DNA from 4 places in the Paenibacillus residui genome. Region 4 is predicted to be linked to each of the others. Evidence: riboswitches for the same ligand, from Rfam matches in the RefSeq annotation. Region 4 holds a riboswitch; each other region holds the start of a gene.
The links. A riboswitch is a leader RNA that binds a small molecule or an ion and turns the genes downstream of it on or off. The one in region 4 is predicted to bind cyclic di-AMP.
Positions count from the first base shown of each region.

Region 1: another riboswitch for cyclic di-AMP. It lies ahead of ACFQ03_RS00100 (3D domain-containing protein); the one in region 4 lies ahead of ACFQ03_RS07410 (KamA family radical SAM protein).
Region 2: another riboswitch for cyclic di-AMP. It lies ahead of ACFQ03_RS05315 (CAP domain-containing protein); the one in region 4 lies ahead of ACFQ03_RS07410 (KamA family radical SAM protein).
Region 3: another riboswitch for cyclic di-AMP. It lies ahead of ACFQ03_RS03040 (TrkH family potassium uptake protein); the one in region 4 lies ahead of ACFQ03_RS07410 (KamA family radical SAM protein).

Region 1 covers NZ_JBHTIU010000001.1:14,960-19,173, forward strand. Annotated here, with positions in the region: gene ACFQ03_RS00095 (polysaccharide deacetylase family protein) at 225-1,358, shown strand; gene ACFQ03_RS00100 (3D domain-containing protein) at 1,455-2,207, opposite strand; cyclic di-AMP (ydaO/yuaA leader) riboswitch at 2,216-2,383, opposite strand; gene ACFQ03_RS00105 (hypothetical protein) at 2,522-3,289, opposite strand; gene cysC (adenylyl-sulfate kinase) at 3,361-3,885, opposite strand.
Region 2 covers NZ_JBHTIU010000016.1:39,114-43,327, reverse strand. Annotated here, with positions in the region: gene ACFQ03_RS05325 (Nramp family divalent metal transporter) at 1-386, opposite strand, end outside; gene ACFQ03_RS05320 (MGDG synthase family glycosyltransferase) at 465-1,688, opposite strand; cyclic di-AMP (ydaO/yuaA leader) riboswitch at 1,883-2,018, shown strand; gene ACFQ03_RS05315 (CAP domain-containing protein) at 2,030-2,905, shown strand; gene ACFQ03_RS05310 (hypothetical protein) at 2,962-4,170, opposite strand.
Region 3 covers NZ_JBHTIU010000008.1:216,789-221,002, forward strand. Annotated here, with positions in the region: gene uvrC (excinuclease ABC subunit UvrC) at 1-324, shown strand, start outside; gene ACFQ03_RS03035 (CPBP family intramembrane glutamic endopeptidase) at 507-2,111, opposite strand; cyclic di-AMP (ydaO/yuaA leader) riboswitch at 2,407-2,542, shown strand; gene ACFQ03_RS03040 (TrkH family potassium uptake protein) at 2,625-3,950, shown strand; gene ACFQ03_RS03045 (potassium channel family protein) at 3,963-4,214, shown strand, end outside.
Region 4 covers NZ_JBHTIU010000027.1:66,463-70,676, reverse strand. Annotated here, with positions in the region: gene ACFQ03_RS07420 (S-adenosylmethionine decarboxylase related protein) at 1-664, opposite strand, end outside; gene ACFQ03_RS07415 (SET domain-containing protein) at 706-1,284, opposite strand; cyclic di-AMP (ydaO/yuaA leader) riboswitch at 1,558-1,697, shown strand; gene ACFQ03_RS07410 (KamA family radical SAM protein) at 1,951-3,132, shown strand; gene ACFQ03_RS07405 (PsbP-related protein) at 3,380-4,214, opposite strand, start outside.

The DNA.
Region 1 (4,214 bases), on a different contig from region 4:
ATTGTTGTCAAGCGAATAACCTTGACAGCCATACCATTCTGCATCCGATACCTGAATCGTCCGCAGCCGTCGATCGTGGCGGCATCCTTCAGCTCAGTTTCCGTGTGGAATTCGGTTTACCGATCCTTCCGGCTGTATTCTTTTGCCAATTTATGATTTAACGGATAAATCCCCCTGGTCATAACAAAATAATAGAATATGAAAAATATCGGAGGGAAGAAACTATGAAACGCCGCCATCTGTATCTAATTGCACTCAGCTTGCTGCTCATCGTTGTTTACGGATGCGGTATCGGCAGGGAAAAAGATAACAGCTCGCAGCCATTCGGACCGGATACGACGGATTCGCTCCTGTCCAAAGTCGAACAGAACTCTGAACGGACACAAGAGCAGGCCGTTCTTCCTAAACTGCCCGCAGCCTCTCCCGTTCCGGAGAAACAGGCAGATCCCGCTCCGCCCGCAACAGAACCGCCGAAGCCTTCAACCGGCGGCAAGGAGAACCGTTCACCGGCTGAACCGAAAGCATCGCCGTCTGTCCGGGAGCAGCCTCCCGTTCCTGCAGCGCAGGCTCCTCAACCGTCTGAGCCGGACAAGCATAAGGAGAAAGCTAAATTAAGCAAGCCCAAGCCTTTGCCCAAGCAGTCCGGTGAAGTCGCGGCCGGGAAAAAAACGACCCGACAATCCTCGGGCACGTCATCTCAACTGACCTTGTCCGAATTAAGGGCTAAATATCCCGATTCCTTTCGGCTCAAGGGCTCTTCCAAAGGAAAGAAGGTCGCTCTGACCTTCGACGACGGACCGGACCAAAGATTCACTCCGCAAGTATTGGATGTTCTAAAGAAGTACAATGTCAAAGCCACCTTCTTTCTGGTCGGCTATCGGGCGGAGGCCAATCCGGCAGTCGTGAAACGAATTGCTAAGGAAGGGCATGTCATAGGAAACCACTCCTACAATCACCCGAATTTTCCCAAGCTGCCGGTCACCGTCTTTGAACAGCAAATCAATCGGACCCAGAACATTCTCAGCCGTCTGATCGGCTATGAACCGAAATATATACGCCCTCCTTACGGAGCGATAAATGAAGAACAGCTTCAATGGGCGATTAAGAATCAATTTCTGATCGTCAATTGGGATGTAGATTCGTTGGATTGGAAAGGGCTTGACGCGAAGCAGGTTTCCGCCAATATTCTTAATCATGCGCATGCGGGAGCTATTATCCTTCAGCATTCCGCAGGAGGCGACGGCCAGAACCTATCGGGAACTATCGAGGCCCTTCCCGGAATTATCGAGAAGCTGCAGGCGGACGGTTATGAGCTTGTTACGATTCCCCAGCTGCTGAACATGTCCAAGAGCAAATAGTGCGGGTTTTCCATCGGTTAACCAATCGTTTGAATGATATGTACAGGAGCTATAGAAACAGCAGCCGGAAGAAGAGGGACTCCGGCTGCTGTTTACTTAATCCAGAATGTAGATTTGCACATTTTGTTTGCCGAATTTCATCGCCTGCTGCCGGGAATCGGGAACGAAAACATCCACCCGGTTTCCTTTGATCGCACCGCCTATATCGGTAGCTGTAGCTACCATTCCTCCTGCCGGAAGCCCGTCATAGGAATAGCCGGTAATAAAGACCTTCGACCCCAGCGGGATGACGGCAGGATCCACTGCAATACTACCGACCTTCAGAGGATTTCCGAAATAATCACGTCCTGCGTAGCCTCCGTTTTCCTCGGCCGATGCCGTATAGGCAGACGCTACCGCAGGAATTGCTTTCTTATATGTTAAGGTTTGCCCGGTCGGAGTAACGATGACGTTTGCTTTCACCGGTACAGCGCGCATCGCCGGAGCCGATTTGCTCTCCTCCTGCTTCGGTTTGTCCGCTTTGGCTTTAGGAGTGGATGCGGCCAAAGGCTGGGCATGGACAGCGGGAGCGGGCGAACTCTGCTGAACGGGCGGAGCTTCCTCCTGAGCCGGCGCTTCGGGTGCTGCAGCCGCTAAAGCATCCCCCTGCGGTTGATCCGCCTGCTGCTCCGCAGGAACAGGCTGCGGCGCTTTAACCCACTGTGCGAACTTCATCTCCCGAGGATCCGTTCCATGGGCTTCGGTTTCGTTCCATTTCAGGGAGGCGGCGGATACGGTCGTAGCCAAACTGATAGCAACGGTGATCACGGCAATGATTCGGAACGGGACTTTGGAAATCAATCGATTCATAGACAAGGTTCTCCTTTAAGTACTGCCGACGAGGTTAGCTGTCGGGTTAGGATTGAGGATACAACCCCGCGTCTGTCGACGCTTCACCCCAAGCGGAAGACGATATAAGCTTTTTCCGCAAAAAACATCCCCCGTACTTATCTTTCATAACCGATAAGTTTTGGCATTAAGGAGGCTACCATACTCGTATTGGAATGAACATCCACAGAATTTGGCAAACGGTAATGTATGCGCTACACATCACGTAATTATGCATACCGTGAAATATTTTCCACATATCTATAAATGTGAATTTTATGGATCTACTGGTATTATTAGGTCTTTTTCCTATTCTCCAATTGTTCCTTGAAAATTTGCAGTTCCTTCATTTCCTCCGGAGTCAAGGCCGCCAGCTTCTGCTCCAGCCGAAGCTTTGCATAATGATATAGCCCGCCGTCCAATTTCGTTTTTTCGCGAATCAATTGGATAAGCTCCGGCGGGATATTTTGCTGCTGCGGTCTCTTCTCCGTGACGTTCCAGTATTGGTAAGAAGACTGCTTCCAATCGAATAAACGGTTCATCAGAAACAGGCTTTCGTTAAACATTTCCGTAATTCCAACAAACGCATAGAAAGTGTCCAGATGGGTTATAGCCTTATCCAAATCGGGTATAAAGGGGTTGGCGAGCTGGGATGCTTGCGGATTCCAACTGGCGAAATAGGTCTTATTGTTCGTTAAATAATCCTCCAGGCTCATTTGAACGACTTGCGAATGCAGCGGATGCTCAGGGACCCTTCTAATATAATAGTACAGGGAAAGCACCTGCTCCACCGGTTCTCTGAGCATGGTGGCATAAATCGCCGGCTTCGGAATATAGGCATGAAGACCGAAAAAAAAATGTCCAAATATACATTTCACCTGCGAATGGGAACCCCTAATCATGTCCGGCAATTGACTTGCAGCCCGGACATAATCATCCCATTGATAATAAAAGGTTAACAGTTCCTCGGCCCTGTACTGGTTTAGCAGAATAGTATACATGGTCGTCCCGGCTGTTTTGGGAATATGCATGTATAGCAAAATTGGCTTTTCCTTCTCTTCCATCCTGTCCTCCTCCCGTTCCAAGCGGCTTGCCGCCTTTATTTCCGATTACATATCGATGCCGGAGAGAACTGTTATATAAAGGACCGTCTCCTCAAAAAATCCAGGATCAGCCGTGCCCCTTCCTCCTTGCTGCATTGTTCGGTATCCACTGTGACATCCGGATTTACCGGCTCCTCATATTCATCCGAGATGCCGGTAAATCGAGGCACCTCCCCCCTCAGCGCCTTGCGGTAAAGCCCTTTAACATCTCTGCGGATGCATTCCTTCAACGAACAGCGGACATAAACTTCAATATAGGGGTCAAGCTCTTGCCGCAAGTAATTTCGCATAGACTGATAAGGAGTGATGAAAGAAGCCAGCACAATCACTCCGTTTCGAGATAGAAGCCGGGCGACGAACGCCGCTCTCTCTATATTTTTCATCCGATCCTCTCTGGAAAAGCCTAAATCCGGAGCCAGATGCCTGCGCACGTCATCTCCATCCAGAACCTCGACCCGGGCACCCGCAGCAATCAATCCGGCTTTTACAAGCCCGCATAGCGTAGTTTTGCCCGCTCCCGATAGTCCGGTAAACCATACGGTCACCCCTGCGGACATCAGATCTCCTCCTTATGGCCTCTTCTATGCTTTACAGCGATTACCGTGCATGAATATGATAGAATATGACAAGACAAGCAAAATGGAAACGGACATCCATGGAGCCCTGTAAAAACCACTTCGAAGCTTATTCCGGGTACTTAGCGGGGAGCCCCGGAATTAAAAAAAGCTCCTAACGGAGCATATCGAGGATGAAACGCAGATCCTAATATTCCTGGCGAAAGGATAAGCGGCTATCACTGTCCTTTGGACAGGCGCGTTCACCAATGAAATACAAGAACAGGTAAAGTATAACTTATACATTTATTTAAAAATAGGACCGTTTCAAC
Region 2 (4,214 bases), on a different contig from region 4:
GAAGTCTGGGTCAGATCGGCAATGGCCAGCCCCGAACCGATGGAATTTCCCGCCTGAAAGGAAGAGGTGACCAGGCAAGCACCGATCCCGATGACGACTGTAACGGCTTTACCCCATTTCTCACGAATAACCGACAATAGGGAACGGTTCGCAGCCATCCCGATTCTGGCGCTCATTTCGGTAAAGGCTAACATAAAACAAACCGATATTACCATGACCCACAGCAGATCGTAGCCATAAATGCTGCCCAGCTTGGAGGTAAGCGTGATGCTCCCAGGCCCGAGGACCAGTGCCGCTGTAATCAGGGAAGGGCCTAATGTGCCCAGCCACCGGGCTAAGGACGAGGAAGATGTTCTGCGATCTGGCAGTTGCGACGGGTTGTTCATTCAGAATACCCCCTTGACTTAATGATGAAGCGCTTACGTAATTGTATTTTAGTGAGCGTATGTTTAAATGACAAGTCTTTAATTTGTCTTTAAATTGAGAGAGGAGGTAAGCTCCTTAAGAATTCGATTTGTGATTTTATCCGAAGCGCCGCCGCAGCCCGCAAATCGGTCATAGGTGAAATTGAAGCGGTCCGAATCGGAAGCATTCCACAACGCTTTCATATGTTCGTCTAAGCTTTCTCCGGTTAACATTTTCATCTTGGCTTCCATTCTTTCCCGTTCAGATCGGTCTAAGGAAGTCATCATTCCGATCTGCTTGACTAACTCGCGGGGACAGCGGGCAATCGCTGCTACGCCTTGACTCTGGAGGTACAGGGCGTTATCCGCTTCCTGCCCCGGCAGGGGGCGATAAACAATAATGGGAAGGCGGGAGGCGAGAGCTTCCGTTAATGTGATTCCTCCGGCTTTGGTCACTATGCATGCGGAAGAGGCCATCAATTCCGCCATTTGTTCAACGAAGCCGTAAATCTCCACATTCGGGTCATTCCCGAAATTTTTTGCGATGGAGTTAAACAGGGCCCGGTTTCTTCCGCATACGACAGCTATACGGGCATCCTTCAGTTCTCTGCGAATGAGGGAAATCACCTCGGATAAATTGCGAAGAATACCGTTGGCGCCGGCCATTACCAGGACCCGGAGGAAAGTGCGGGCAGCTGCCGGATCCCGGTCGGACACGGTTTGTTCCCTGAGATGTACGGATGGAAAGGAGGAACGGATCGGTATGCCGCTTACGGCAACGCGTCCGGGATCGATTCCCTGCTCGAGAATGGATTTCTTCAAGTCGGGGGTGGCTACGAACAACAGGTCATATTCCGAGTATATCCAACGGTTGTGCAGAGCGAAGTCCGTCAAGATCGTAAACGTAGGAATGTTAGCTCCGCTTCTTCCGCGAATGGCAGGCATCGGAAAAGTACAGATGAGAACATCCGGCTTCTCCCGGGAGATCAGCTGCATCAGCTTCTTGGCCCCCCATGCTTTCAACCCTTTGTTCAGCATCCGCTGAGGCTTCATATTTTGGGTACATCTATATATCCAGCCATAGATGTACGGGAAATATTGGGAAGACATCTTGTAGAACTGTTGAACAGCCCGGTCCAAAAATGGATACGACTCCCCATATAAGTCCACGAGCTTCACTGCCTTGAACCCCCTCCGGGATAAAGTCTCCTGAAGAGCCCGTGCCGCCTGGAGATGGCCGTCCCCGTAGCTTGCATACAGAATAAGTGCTTTTAATCCATACATATAAGCATCCGTCCTGCCCTTGAAATGGAAGAGAAGTATTATTGCCGGTTCGCCACATAAGATGATCTTTTACGATTGAGGTATATGTATTTAATGTGTTCTCATATGCGGAAAATCATGTACCGTATCAGGGCAATTGTATGAATTACCAAACATTGTAGAATGAAAGGGCTAATCTAGCATGTTACAATCTAGTAGAAATTCGGCCGAAGCACAATCTAGTGCGCGGGGGAACCAATAGTGGGGGTGAAGCGGCTTTGCAAGCCGTAGGGCGATTACTCTTTGACCCGAACCCGTCAGCTAACTTCGCAGGCCAAACAAAGAGGAGGAAACTGAACACCATGAAGAAACACATTAAGAAAGTTGCTCTTTCCGGAGTTTTGCTCGTGGGGACTATGTTGTCTGCCAATGCAGCATTCGCTGCTCCGCAAACATTTCATTCTGGTGATGCAGTAAACCATATCACCAAGAAGTACGGGATTGACCTTGAATCCTTGTTCAAGAATCATCCCAAGTTCAGCAAATTTATCATTATAGGACAAGACGGATTTAAGTTTGATTTCTCTTGCAATCCTATACCTGACAAAGGAAACGGAAGCAAGCCTGCACCATCCAAGCCGGATAAAGGCGATCAGGGAAGCAAGCCCGCGCCATCCAAGCCGGATAAAGGCGATCAGGGAAGCAAGCCCGCGCCATCCAAGCCGGATCAAGGCAATCAGGGAAGCAAGCCTGCACCATCCAAGCCGGATCAAGGCAATCAGGGAAGCAAGCCTGCACCGACCCAGCCAAACCAAGGCGATCAGGGCAACAAACCTGCCCCGACTCAACCTGACCAAGGTCAATCCGATATTTCTCAATATGCTAAAGAAGTAGCAGAATTGGTGAATCAGGAACGGGCGAAGGCCGGACTGAAGCCTCTGCAGCTGGATTCCGCACTTTCCGCTATGGCGTTGGATAAAGCCAAAGATATGTATCATAACAATTACTTTGACCATAATTCGCCAACCTACGGCTCTCCGTTCGATATGATGGACACTTACGGCATCAAATATTCATATGCCGGAGAGAACATTGCCAAAGGCCAACGCACACCCGAGGAAGTTATGAATGCATGGATGAACAGCCCGGGCCACAAAAAGAACATCATGAGTCCTAATTTCACCAAAATAGGCGTAGCTTATTACCAAGGGGAATGGGTACAAGAATTTATCGGTTAATAAAATAACCAAAACGAAAGAGACCGACGCTTATGCGTCCGGTCTCTTTTTTTTCATCATGAGTCCAGGTCTTTCCAGCCTCCATAAGAGAAGAAGCTGATTCCGGCAGCCCCCGCTTCTTGAGCGACAAGCTTATATTTTTCCCAAAGAGGTTGATCGATCGGGAATTCGTCTGACCGCAGCAGCCCTGCATATAGAGGCACTTTATTTTCGGAACGGGCTATTTGCTCCCGGATGATCTGTCCGAAGCTTTCGGGGGTGAGCCAATAGTTCATGGGGCACACAAAATCCATCAGCCCTTCCTTGATCCACTCCCACCATTTCTGGCCGAACTGCTCATATTCACTGCCGGGATGGAAAGGCTCATTTCTCAGTTCGTTTCCGTAAGGCGAATTGTACCAGATTGCCGCAGACAGCTGCGCTTCCTTGCGTTGAGCCGTGATCTCCCGCCGGATATTTCGAACAACTCCGGTAATCAATGAGGAGCGGAACGCATACCAATCCTCCGCATGATGCTTCAGAATCCAATCCGCCCGCTGCCGGGTCTCTTCCAACTCGTCAGGGATCGAGAGATTAAACTCCCGTGCCAACCTTTCCAGGCAGCGCTCGCAGAAGCAATAATGGTAAGAACGTCTGAGATGCAAATGACGGCCAATTGGAGGATCATTATAATGATTGAGGGCTTGTTCCACAAAGAAGGTAGTTGTCGTCCCGTTCGCCGTCGTCAGCTTCAGAGGCTCCCCGGCACGGGGAATAACCGTCCAATGCCCCGCCTGATTCGTATCGATAGACAAGCGGCTCTCATAATGATAGAAACGGATGAAATCCAGATGAATCCCTGCCAATCCGGGATGCTTGACCAGCATATCTTTGCAGCGGCCGGCAATGAACGAGACAACATCCGGATTCGAGGGATCCAGAACATAGCGGCGGCCTGCCAAAGGCTCGTCCCAATTGGAAATTCCTTCATAATCGACGCAGTACGCCTCCCTGGATTGGAAAGGAAGACTTGCTCTATCTTCAGCCCGAAGCTGGAGGGTACCGATCATCCCGTGTATTTCAATGCCTGCCTTTGAGCACGCCTCCACGACCGAATCCATCTGTTCAGCGAATTCCGCCGCCGGATTCGTCCAATCGTGCAGATGAAGCAGAAGCTTGCCCACCCTATGCCGTGCGCACCACTCCACTAACTTCTCTGTATCCCCTAACGTCCAATTCTTATTTCCGATATACAGCCATGCCGTGTTTTGCCTAACTGTTGTCATTAAACTAACACCTCTCCGTTCTTTTTCCGGCCTCTCAAGCTAAT
Region 3 (4,214 bases), on a different contig from region 4:
GTTGTTCCGCTTCCGCGCGACAGTCATGAATTTTATTTGCTCCAGCGCATACAGGATGAGGTTCACCGGTTTGCCATTACCTTCCACCGCGAACAACGGGGCAAATCGATGGTGGCCTCCCAATTGGATGCCATTCCCGGTATTGGCGAGAAGCGGCGGAAGCTGCTGCTGAAGCATTTCGGCTCCCTGAAAAAAATAAGAGAAGCGGCCGTTGAGGATTTTCGCCCGTTAGGCATCGGTGAGAAGCTGGCGGAAACTATTCTTTCATCCCTCCGCGAGGACAAGAAGACCGAGGAGGAGGGCGACTCAGTCGTCTTTGATTAAACGGCTTAATGCATATAAAAAGTGCACCTTTAATGATCCCTGTAAAACAGGGTTTAAGGTGCACTTTTTTTTGAAATATAAGAAAGATAAGTTTCACCTAAACGCGTCTGTCCAAAGGACGGAATAGCCGTTTATCGTTGACCGGCCTTCCGGGATCCGGGAATTCTCTCGGCCGATTCCGGTTATACCGTAGACGCGGGGCCCGATCGTTTACGGAACAGGCTGTGGATCCACATCAATATATATCCGGTTATAGCCGGCATCAGGATATACCCAACCCCGATCAGAATATTCGATGTGCTGGGTGTAGTCGTCATCAGTGACAAAGCCATCAGAATAATATCCATCGTGACATGGGTAAAGATGGCGGTCATCAAGCCGTATTTCAGGAAAATGTATCCAAAGATGATCCCCAGCACGGCCACCTCGAACAACCTTGTGTAGCTAGGATAAATCGTGTAGCCGGTATGGCCCAAGGCCCAAATGATGCTCGGCACCAGGACTGCCAGGAAGCGGAGGCGGAACCACTTCTGAAACAAGGCGATGCCGAAGAGCCGATACATAATTTCTTCGGAGGTTCCCGCCATCCACGCAAGAAGCGGGAATAAGGCGGGCCAATACATGTTGAGCACGGATTGGGTCGGATCGTTGACTGCGAATGAATCGAAGGCTTCGCCGGCAATGAAGAACAGAACCTGCTGTACCCCGAGAATAAACAAACAGAGCAAATATCCTCGGCCCATTCCGTAAAACATATCCTCCCCAAAGTTGGAATCTCGCCATCTTGGCCAAGGATTCCAGCCCTGCGCTCTCCATAATTGGTCACCGGATATGGCTGCAAAATATTGTGCGCCCGCCAGCAGCGCAATAATTAGAAAGGTAAACACAATATAGACTACGTTGAAGATAGCGGCATCCTCCGGAGGAATTTGTGTGCTTGCTCCCGGCCAGCTATTTATCGTGTGAAGGCCGTATAGCCCGGCGAAAATAAGAGCAAAGAGGATTCCCCGCGAGAACCGGACCTTCTTCCGGTTAATAATAACGAGGATCAAGGCCGCAATACTCAAAAGAAACATGCCGCCCAGTCCGATATAAGACATCAGGCCGGCAGACCGCTCCTGCCCGGCAAGCCATTGGCGGAAGCTTTCCGGAACCGAGAAGGAAGGAACGAAGCCTACAACTTCCTCTCCTCTTACGGCCACTCCGAGCTGCAGCCTGGATTCGCCGATGCTCTCCTTGGCACTTTCGTACATGAGCAGGCTGCTTCGGGACCCTTGCATCAGCTGCAAATCCGCCGGATCATATCCGTTCTCGGCCAGGAAGCTTTCGGCCAGCAAGCGCCGGCTTTCTTGAGAGCCTGAGGAGGCAGGGGCCGCTTGCTTCTGATTCCATGCCGTCACCTTGGGTTCATTCAATCCGACAAAAATGATCCAATTCAGACGATTTCTCGAATCGAACATTTGAACTTCCCAATAATCGAGAGGATAATTGTCTCCATACCGGGTGCTGTATTCCTCGGTCAGCTTCGCTTTTTGCAAATAACCGCTCAAGCCTTTGTCCGACTGATAAATAATATTGATCTTGTTAGGGGTGTAGTCCGGTTGTTTGGTGTGGACGAATTGCCGGGCCAGGTCGGCCGCTTGCTCTTCAGTCACCTTCGGCCCGGACAATTCTTCCTCTACGCCGTTAACGCCGGGAAGCAGGTTGATCAGGATGACGCCGAAGTATAACACTATGCCGATAATGGCCAGCCAAATAAGAGGACGGTTTATTCTGTGTGGAACCACGGGCATTCTCCTCCGCAATAATCTTCTTCATTCCAAAGTACCATAGATAACGGCCTGTTTCCAGTGATTACCTCTGCTTGGGCCGTGTCTCTTCACCGTTATCGAAAATACGGAAACCGCTTGATAGCTTCAAGAAACGACTCGTCTTATTCAATGCAAGGCAAGGAAATCGCGTGAAAATAAAATGAAATCTTGCATTGCCTGACCATTTTGCCCGAATACTTCCTTACAGCATGATTTTTTCCTAAAATACAGACTTTGTATACCGACCAAAAGCAGGATATAATCGTTATCAATTAAATAGAAGCCGAATTTCTTTTAGAAAGCGGGGGAACCATTTAACTGGGGTGAATTTTGCTAGTTCCAATGCAAATAGGGTGCCTGCACACCCGAATCCGTCAGCTAACCTCGTAGGCTTGCTGTCAGGATACCATACGCCTAAAGCATTGGTTTTCCAGTGCTTTTTTTGTTTCCAGAGGAGAATGAACGTTGCTGAAACGATTGTTTACGAAAATGCATCCGCCGCAAATTTTGGCTTCCGGATTTATCATCATTATACTGATAGGAACCATCCTGCTGACGACTCCGATGGCGTCGGTTGACGGCCGTTCCGTGCCCTTCGTGGATGCATTGTTCACGGCTACTTCAGCCATGTGTCTGACGGGGCTCGTAGTTGTGGATACGGCGACGACCTATTCCGTCTTCGGCCAGATGGTCATTATGCTGCTTATCCAGATTGGCGGCCTGGGCTTTATGACGATGTCGACGCTTTTTGCCCTGGTGCTCAAAAAAAGAATATCGCTCCGTGAGCGGCTTATTCTTCAAGAGGCGCTCAATCAGAACAGCATGGAAGGAATCGTCCGCCTCATCCGCAAAATCATTATTTACTCGCTGAGTATAGAGTTCGTGGCCTTCGTCCTGCTTACTTTGCGCTGGTCCGTTGATTTTCCGTTCGCGGAAGCTGTCTACTTCGGAATGTTTCATGCCATTTCGTTGTTTAATAATGCCGGCTTCGATTTATTCGGGGGAGTCAGCGGCCGATTCAGCGGGCTCGCGCTGTTTACGAACGACCCGATCGTCAGCATTATAGCTATGGCCCTGATTATTCTGGGCGGAATCGGATTTATCGTGATGTCCGACTTGATGGAATATAAGAAGCGGAAGAGGCTTCTGCTGCATACGAAAGTAGTTCTGTTCACATCGGCGGTTCTTATAGTCGGAGGGGCGGTGGTCATCTTCACCTTCGAATTTACTAATCCGGCTACGCTCGGGCCTCTTAATGGAGGAAGCAAGGTGTTAGCCTCCTTCTTCCACGCGGTTTCCCCGCGCTCGGGTGGAGTGAGCACGCTCGATGTCGGCTCGTTCAGACAGGCCACTCAATTCTTCCTGATTATTCTGATGTTCATCGGGGCTTCGCCCGGTTCGACCGGGGGAGGTATCAAGACAACGACCTTCGCTATCCTGATCGGGGCCATGATAGCGATGGTTCGAGGCAAGGACGACATCGTCATGTTTCGCCATCGGCTGGCCAAGGACCGGATTTATAAAGCCATTACGCTAACATTGTTCGCCCTGGTTATCGTTATCATTTCGGCCATGGTGTTGTCTACTACGGAGAACCATCAATTCTTGATGATCCTGTTCGAAGTTACTTCAGCCTTCGGTACGGTTGGATTGTCTATGGGGTTGACTCCGGAGCTGTCGACGATCGGAAAAATCATCATTTCCTTTCTAATGTTTCTTGGCCGGCTTGGACCTCTAACATTAGCCTATGCACTAAATCCGAAGAAAGAGAAAGAATTGTTCCGGTACCCGGAAGGCAAAATTACGATTGGATAGGAGCTTGAAACCATGGAAGGAAATCAGTATGTGGTAATCGGACTGGGCCGATTCGGATCCAGCTTGGCTAAAGAGCTGGTGAAACTGGGATACGAGGTACTGGGGATCGACAAGTGCGAGGAAATCGTTAATGAAATGAGCGGAGAGCTGACCTATACCGTTGAAGCCGATTCTACGGATGAAGATATGCTCAGGTCGCTGGGCATCCGAAATTTCGATTGTGCGGTCGTGGCGATAGGCGACGATATACAGGCCAGCATTCTG
Region 4 (4,214 bases):
ATATGGCTTCGTCAAGGAAACATTCAGGTGACCAGGAGGAGTAGACGGTGTTGGCTTGAATGACGGACGGATCTCTATAGAAGGAAGTATCCTGTTCTACTATATAACAAGCGAGCGGACGTTCATCGGGGTAACGGTTAATCATCTCTATGGCCATCCACTGGACGACCCCCGGGTTCATTCCCGAGCACAGAATTCCTTTCATATTTGTATACTTATCCCTTGCTTCATCTACAATGCGATATCTTTCCAGCAGGGTGAATCTCTCCACGGCCTCCGTTTCGTCCACCCAAGTATTTTCCAGAGCCGAGTTGATATAGGAAATGCCGAATTCATTGCAGCATTCCAGCATGCCGACGGTATCGGCCCAGGAGACATCAATAACGAGATTGGTCCGGGTATGGAGCAAATGCTCCTTAAAGCGGTCCGTGTCTGCCAAATCGAACGAATGTACGGCCAGTTTGTCAGCCAGGGACGGATATCTTGTCCGGTAATGATTCAATGGTTTCTGCCGGATATCTATCAAATGGATTTGACTGTTCTGAAGAAGGGAGTGGAGTGGGGCGGAAGCGTGTTGACAGGAATGATTTAACAAGGCAAGCAATGCTTTGGCTACCCCTCCGCTGCTTCCGAGCAGGCTTATCACCAAGTTAGTTGCCAATATCGTTCACCTCTTTCATCAAATTCCAGCCAGGCCGAATAAGGCTAAAACGTAGTCAGGATTGAATCCAACGGTCTCAGGCCTGCGGCGACGGCATGGACTTTTTTTCTGAATTTGCGGGGAATGAGATGCTTCAGAGGCTGATCCACCTGATTAAAATATTTGAAGGCTTCCGCGGCCATCTCATCCCACAACCGGTAATAATGCAAATAATCGTCGGGCATGACTATAGTCCGGGAGGTGCCTTCCTCCGGCACACATACAAAGGGCTCCTCATCCCCCAAAATTCCATAATCACTCGTTAACTCTTCGCCGGGATGGATGTCCCTCGCCGCTAATTCCAGTTCATACGCCGTTCCTATACAATTAGGATTAAAGCTGTGATTGATGTATCTTCCGTGGTCCCAGCACAGAACATATTCTCCTTTTTCATTTTGGTAGGCGTATTTGTAGACGATATCCCGCCGCAGCGGTTCCAGAGAATCGACGTAATCCTCGTCCAGAATCATATCTAAGTCATCCAATACCCAAACAATAGTTCCTTTAGGAATAAATTTGGTCGCGAATACGCCGAGCCCTATCTTTTCGTTAACGAAGCGAAGCTCCGTATCCGGATGAATCATACAAACCACCGTCCTCAAAATTTGATAAAGCAATTTAATAGATTTATCTAATAGTAATAGAGTATTTAATAATGAGAGATTTCGTGATAGAAATGGGTCTAGCTATCGCGGAGTCATGCAGGAGCGGAGAAGATAACGGCGAGGGAGGGGCAAAAAATCAATCAGTTAGGGGAGGGGATAATGGCGTTGAGCAGTAAAAGGAAGGGGATGGCCGATTTTGTAAAGGATGGTTGTCAAGGCTTAATGGTTGACAATTTCCTTATTCTGCTATACAATTTGATTACGCTTAATTTCCGATTATCACATCGGAAAGCGGGGGAACCAGTTATTGGGGCGAATCATTGCTTTACGAATGTAGGGAACCATCTTCCCGAGCCCGTCAGCTAACCTCGTCTGCAGTGGATGGGTCAAGACTGATATAGGAGCAAACTTGCTTACACTTTGACCCTTGTAGGGTCTTTTTGTGTATAGGGTCCCGCCGCTGACAGAGATGGGCTTTCCGTCAGGGCGGGACATTTTTGCTTTTATACACTGATTGGAATGGGGTGTTGAACGTGGATACCGAAGAATCGATTCTAAGCGAACCTCCGCCTATAGGCTCTTGGTTCCTGCTCATTACTAAGATAGGAAGAGACACGACTTGAACAGAATAAAGGAGGAATTGGAATGGCCCAGCCGAAGTATATCACCGATATCGACAAGATAACGGCTATACCGGAGGAAGAGAGACAAAAGCTTAAGCAAATAACGGAGAAGTTCGTTTTTCGGGTTAACGACTATTATTTAGGATTAATCAATTGGCAAGATCCCCATGATCCCATTAAGAAGCTGGTAATTCCCAATGAAGGAGAGCTTCTCGAATACGGCCGCTGGGATGCTTCCGACGAGGACACGAATTATGTGGTTCCCGGCTGCCAGCACAAGTATAAGACAACAGCTCTGTTGATTGTGTCGGAGGTTTGCGGCGCTTACTGCCGATATTGCTTCCGCAAACGGCTATTCCGCAACGATGTCAAAGAGGCGATGCTGGATGTAGATCCGGGAATTGAATATATTTCCCGGCATCCCGAAATCAACAACGTCCTGCTGACAGGCGGAGACAGTCTGATTCTCGCCACCTCCAAGCTGAAGATGATTTTCCAACGGCTTCGGGAAATCAAGCACGTCAAAATTATTCGCCTCGGCTCCAAAATCCCCGTTTTTAACCCAATGCGGATATACGAAGACCAGGAATTGCTGGATACGATTCGGACTTATTCGACTCCTGAACAACGAATATATGTAATGGCTCATATTAATCATCCGCGGGAAATTACACCGGAAGCGAAACGGGCATTTCAGGCGCTTCATGAAGCAGGAGCCATTGTTGTCAACCAGACTCCGGTGCTGAGAGGAATTAACGATGACCCTGTCGTTCTGGGAGAATTGTTAGACCAGCTATCCTGGGCGGGCGTCACTCCGTATTATTTCTTTATCAACCGTCCGGTTGCCGGTAACAAAGATTTTGTACTCCCCTTGAAGCGGGCTTACGAGATCGTGGAAGAAGCCAAAGCTCTCACTTCCGGATTGGGTAAGCGTGTGCGCCTCTCGATGAGCCATACTTCCGGCAAAATTGAAATTTTGGCGATTCAGGACGGCAAAGCGTATTTGAAATATCACCAATCCCGAGAGGGGCATTATGGCCGGTTTATGGTATTGGATTGCCCTGACGATGCGGCCTGGTTCGATGATTTGCCGGGCAATGAACAGTATTGGGAGAAGCCCAGGAAGAAAACCGATCAGGTGGTCTCTGTCAATGAGCTCCCCGACATGCCGCAAAGAAGGAGAGCAAGAGTAGCCCAGTCATAATTAATATAGCAGTGATATGAATACGAAGGCGTTCTGTGCTCCGGACTGAGGCAGGCGCCTTCATCGCGTTTTCGGAGCCGGGATTAATCTTCCACCCGGAAAAAAGAGCGAAGGGGCGTTGGTACGCCCCTTCGCTCCTGCTAATGATTTAATAAGTGCCATTGCTTGATAAATTCCGCGGACTGCCGGATATCGTGCAGCCATAAATGCTCCCGCATCGATTCCGAAAGCTCACCGGTTAGTGTAATTACTTCTTAACTTTAAACGTGTTGGTTGCGTCGATATAAGTTTGCTTGTTATCATCCATTTTATTGGCATTCGTCCAGAAAATTACTTGGTGGAAGCCGTTTTCGGATTCTACCAGTGTAAACAGATAAGCGATCTTGACTTTATCCACTTCTCCCCGGACTTCAAACTGGATGCCTTTGTTACCGTTAATATCTGTTTCAACAGGATCGGAATGGACGGCGTTGCCGATGAGAGAACCGTCTGTCTGCATGGACATAATCAAATCGTAGTATTCTTGCAGCGTAAATCCGTCGTCGAAATCTGTCTTGGGCTCGTTAAGAACCATCAGATAGTTCTCGTTTCCTGCAGAGAGATTAAGGGCTTGGAGGTCGGCTTCGTCGTTCAGCCCATTAGCTTCCGTCCACCCGCCCGGCAGTGTAATTTCCGTCAAGTCTGCACTATCGGTAAGTACGACATCCTTGCCGCTCGTCTTGGAATCCGAACCGTTCCCGGCCGTAGTTTCAACATCATCTTTCAGAACCCGGAAAGAATTAATGACGTTAGTAAATTCTTCCTCGTACTCATCATAGCGTTCATCCAATGTCCAGGCAGCCAATTGATAGAAACGGTTGCCTTTCTCCAGGTATGTAATCAAATAACGGACTTTGATACCGGTAATCTCGGCCGAAATAACGGCTTGTTTTGCGGGGATGCCGTCAATTTGAATATCTTTGGTTTCACTGATTTTTGTATTTTCCGCGGTCATTTCGATGTTCTGATTAGCAACGGTCATGAAATCATCAAGCGTAGTATCGTCAGCAAATTCCGATTTAGCGAATGGAACAGCAATCACG